DNA from 2 places in the Nocardiopsis sp. NPDC050513 genome. Region 1 is predicted to be linked to the other one. Evidence: riboswitches for the same ligand, from Rfam matches in the RefSeq annotation. Region 1 holds a riboswitch; the other holds the start of a gene.
What was found. Region 1 has a riboswitch for cobalamin ahead of ACIBFB_RS12885 (ribonucleoside-diphosphate reductase subunit alpha). Riboswitches for the same ligand answer to the same signal wherever they lie in the genome.

Region 1 (2,191 bases):
CGATATCGATGTGCCAGGTCTCCAGGTACGCGCAGACCGCGCCCTTGCGCTTGCCGCCCTGGTTGACCGCGACGGCGGTGTCGTTGGCGATCTTCAGGAACGGGACGACGCCCTGGCTCTTGCCGTTGGTACCGCGGATGTGCGAGCCCAGGCCGCGCACCGGCGTCCAGTCGTTGCCCAGCCCGCCGGAGTACTTCGACAGCATCGCGTTGTTGCTGATGCCGTGGAAGATCGACTGGAGGTCGTCGCCGACGGTGGTCAGGAAGCAGGAGGACAGCTGCGCGCGGACCGTGCCCGAGTTGAACAGCGTGGGGGTGGAGGCCATGAAGTCGAACGAGGACAGCAGCTCGTAGAACTCGATCGCGCGGGCGTCCCGGTCGTCCTCGTTGAGGGCCAGGCCCATGGCCACGCGCATGAAGAACGCCTGCGGCAGCTCGTAGCGGACCTCGTCGCTGTGCAGGAAGTAGCGGTCGTAGAGGGTCTGGATGCCGAGGAAGGTGAAGTCCTCGTCCCGCTCGGGGCGCAGGGCGGCGCCCAGGCGCTCCAGGTCGAACGTGGCCAGCGCCGGGTCGAGCTGGCCGAGGTCGATGCCGCGGCCGACGTAGGCGGCCAGGTAGGCCGGGTAGCGGTCGGCCATCTCGGACTGGCTGGCGGCCTGGGGGAAGCCGGCGATGAAGGTGAGGGCCTCGCGGCGGAGCGTGTCCAGCAGCAGGCGGGCGGCCACGTAGGAGTAGTCGGGGTCGACCTCCACGAAGCTGCGGGCGGCCATGACCAGGGCCAACTCCACCTCGGCGTCCGAGATGCCGGGGTAGAAGCCGCGGCGCGCCTCGGTGAGGACCTTGTCCGCCGAAACACCGGTGAGCCGCGCGCAGGCCTCGGTCACGACGTGCTCGATCCGGTCGACGGCGGCGGGGGGCGCACCGTCGTGGGTCGGCTCGGGCCGAACGGATGCGGGCACGGCCTCGACGTCAAGGGTCATACAGCGGCTCCAACCTCGGTAGAAGAGTCCCGGCGGGGAGGGACACGAGAAACACGGCCACGGCACACCGGTGGGCCGACACGCTCAGTGCGCGTGGTCATCGTGACCGGTGGGTCCCGGTGGCCCGCTCTCGAAGCCCCGTCGTCGGCGCACGGTCCGGTGCGCGCCGGTGGCAGGTCCCCGGGCTCGCGGTCGGTCTCCTGAGCGTCGCTCCCCGGGGGTCTCTCGGGGGATCCCAGTACGTGTGCGGAGTCCGATCCCACTCGCCGCTGCGGGCAGTCCCGGATGCGCACCGGGTTCCCTCTTGCCTCACCCTGTCGGGGTGAACCACCAGCGGGACAGATACTACATCTTGGGGATGGGACGTTGGAACACCGCAAGATGATGGCGTGTCATAGATTTTTCCACGGAGGAGACCGCGGCGGAGGGCACACCGGCGGCGTGGTATAGGGCGCGCGAACATGCCCGCTTCGTGGGGTTTTGACCGTCGATTCGGAGGAGTGCGCGACCGCGACCCGACACAGCCTAGGGGCCCGCGGGCGGTGTGACGCACCAGGCGCGTCAGAAAGCTCACGACACGCTCCGAGGGTCGTCTCCGGAGCGCCGGAGGACCGCCCGCGCGCGGCACGGCGTGCTGGTCGGCGCGGGGGTCAGTCGGTGTCCAGCAGGCCGTCCAGGTCGTCCTCTCCCAGCCCCAGGTCAGTGCGGACGCGGAACCGCATCCGCAGGAGCTCGTCGAGGAGGTCGCGCACGTACGGCGAGGCCGCGGCGCCCAGGTGGGCGCGGATCCCGACGGTCGCCCAGCGCTCGGCGCCCGTCAGGTCGTCGTGCGCGTAGAGCACCTCGGCGACGTGGACGTAGGTGGGCAGGCCGAGCACCCCCTCGCTCTCCAGCCGCTTGAGCTGCGCGTAGGCGCGGTCGGTCTCGTCCAGCTGCAGCAGGGCGCCCGCGCTCAGGGCACGCGCGTCGATCACCGTCGGACCGCCGTCGTCGATCGCCCGCTGGTAGGCCGCGCACGCGTGCTCGTACTCCTGGGCGATCTCCCACTGCTCCCCCGCACGCACGAACAGCTCCGCGCGGGTGATCTCGCTCCCTGCGTCGACCCGGTTGGCCAGGTCCTGCAACTGGGCGGCGACGGGGCCGTGCTCACCCGACCGGACGGCGTGGAACTCCATACGGTCGAGATCGGCCGTCGTCACGTGGGTCAACCGC
Region 2 (2,191 bases), on a different contig from region 1:
GACTCCGCTCCCGGGTTGGCCGCCTCGAAGGCGGCCACGTCGGTGTCGAGGGCGCGCGAGAGGAAGTCGGTCAGCGGCTCGGCGTTGGGCAGGACCGGATAGGTCACGTCCGCGGCGATGCCGCCGTCGTAGGGCAGTGCGGTCTCCTCCACGTCGACCACGTCCGCCGGGTCGACCACGGTCAGCCGGTCGGGCTCGCCCGTGGCCGGCGGCGAGGCGTTCTCCTGCGTCGATCCGTGCGCCGTGCCGTCGGCGGCGAGGTGTCCCGGGGCCGCCGTGGATCGGGTCGCGAGTATCAACAGCCCCGCCAGCACCGCCATCGCGACCACGATCGTGAGGAGGGGACGATCGGCTGCCATGGTCTGAGGGGACTCTTTGTTCACCAGGGGTTCTCCACGTTCATCGTCAGACGAACGTTCGCGGGGACGGCGGGGGAGTGCCGTCTCCGCGCAACGCGTATGTCGGGTGTGACGCGCGCCACGGGGCAGGGGTTCACGGCGGGGTGGCGCGCGGGAATGGGGTGTCCACACCAGGTGCAGGGGCGTGAGGGGGCCTCCCTATACTTGCAGGCGTGGAAGGTACGCGCTCCACTTCCGAGCCGGGTGTCACCGGGGAAGAGTGTGGTGCGCGTCGCAAGAGGGAACCCGGTGGGAATCCGGGACTGCCCCGCAGCGGTATGTGGGAACGACAGTCGCCAGAAGCACTGGTAATCCGGTCGGTTTGGTCGGAATCTGGGAAGCGGTGACCAGTAGGTCGTCGGTGCGCGCACCGGCGGTGCCCACGAGTCCGAAGACCTGCCTCCACCCGGCGGCGCACCCGTGCCGCCGGTGGTCCCGTGCCCCGAGGGAGGGCCGAGGTCGGCGGCGAACAGGTGCGTGTCCGCGGAGCGCCCCTCGGTGTGGCCTGCCCTCGGAGTCCCCTCGCGGTCGGAACCCGGCTTTCGACGAGGGAGAGAAGCTTCATGACCACGCCACCGGCCGCGAAGGCGGCCGTGCGCTCCACGGTGCACGGCTACCCCAGGATCGGCCCGCGCCGCGAACTCAAGCGCGCCAGCGAGTCCTACTGGAAGGGCCGCACGAGCGCCCAGGACCTGGACGCGGTCGCCGCCGACCTGCGCGAGGGCGTCTACGCCCAGCTGCGCGAGGCGGGCGTCGACGACCTGCCGTCCAACACGTTCTCCTACTACGACCACGTGCTCGACACGGCGGTCCTCTTCGACCTGGTGCCGTCCCGCTTCGCCTCCCCGGCGACCGCGGAGGACCGGGACGAGCAGCTGCGCCGCTACTTCGCCCTCGCCCGGGGCGTGCAGGGCGCGCCGCCCCTGGAGATGACCAAGTGGTTCGACACCAACTACCACTACCTGGTCCCCGAGCTCTCGCCGAGCACCCGTCCCCGCCTGGTCGGCGACAAGCCGGTCGCCGAGTTCCGCGAGGCGGCGGAGGCGGGCTACCGCACCCGTCCGGTCCTCGTCGGTCCGTTGACCTTCCTCCTCCTGGCCAAGGCCGCGGACGACGCGCCCGAGGGCTGGTCGCCGATCGAGCTGCTCGACCAGCTCCTGGACGCCTACGCGCGCCTTCTGGCCGACCTCAGGGCGGCCGGCGCCACCGAGGTGCAGCTGGACGAGCCGATCCTGGCCACCGACGAGGGCCGCGCCGCCGTCGGCCACCTGGAGCGCGTCTACCAGCGCCTGGGCGGGCTCACCGACCGTCCCTCCCTGCTGGTCTCGACCTACTTCGGCTCCATCGGCGCCGCCGCGCTGCGCGTGCTCAAGGACTCGCCGGTCGAGGCGGTCGGCCTGGACCTGGTGACCGACTCCGAGGGCGTCGACGACCTGGTCAAGGTCTCCGGGCTGGGGGGGACCCGCCTGGTCGCGGGTGTCGTCGAGGGCCGCAACGTCTGGCGGACCGACATCCCCGCGGCGGTGGCCACCCTCGGCACCCTCCTCGCCCTCACCGACGAACTGACCGTGAGCACCTCCTGCTCGCTGCTGCACGCGCCGATCGACCTGGACGCCGAGACCTCCCTCGACCCCGAGCTGCGCGCGGCCCTGGCCTTCGCCAAGCAGAAGGCCGAGGAGGTCGCACTGCTGGGCCGCGTCCTGTCCGAGGGCGCCGATGCCGAGCACACGGGCCGGGAGTCCAGGGGCGCCGGCCCCGCGTTCACCGACGCCCGGGTGCGCGCCCGCCTCGAC

Region 2: another riboswitch for cobalamin. It lies ahead of metE (5-methyltetrahydropteroyltriglutamate--homocysteine S-methyltransferase); the one in region 1 lies ahead of ACIBFB_RS12885 (ribonucleoside-diphosphate reductase subunit alpha).

What each region holds. Positions count from the first base shown of each region.
Region 1 is NZ_JBITHK010000006.1:138,829-141,019, forward strand. Features, by position in the region: gene ACIBFB_RS12885 (ribonucleoside-diphosphate reductase subunit alpha) at 1-979, opposite strand, end outside; cobalamin riboswitch at 1,133-1,326, opposite strand; gene ACIBFB_RS12890 (hypothetical protein) at 1,630-2,191, opposite strand, start outside.
Region 2 is NZ_JBITHK010000002.1:86,644-88,834, reverse strand. Features, by position in the region: gene ACIBFB_RS03105 (polysaccharide deacetylase family protein) at 1-359, opposite strand, end outside; cobalamin riboswitch at 605-817, shown strand; gene metE (5-methyltetrahydropteroyltriglutamate--homocysteine S-methyltransferase) at 962-2,191, shown strand, end outside.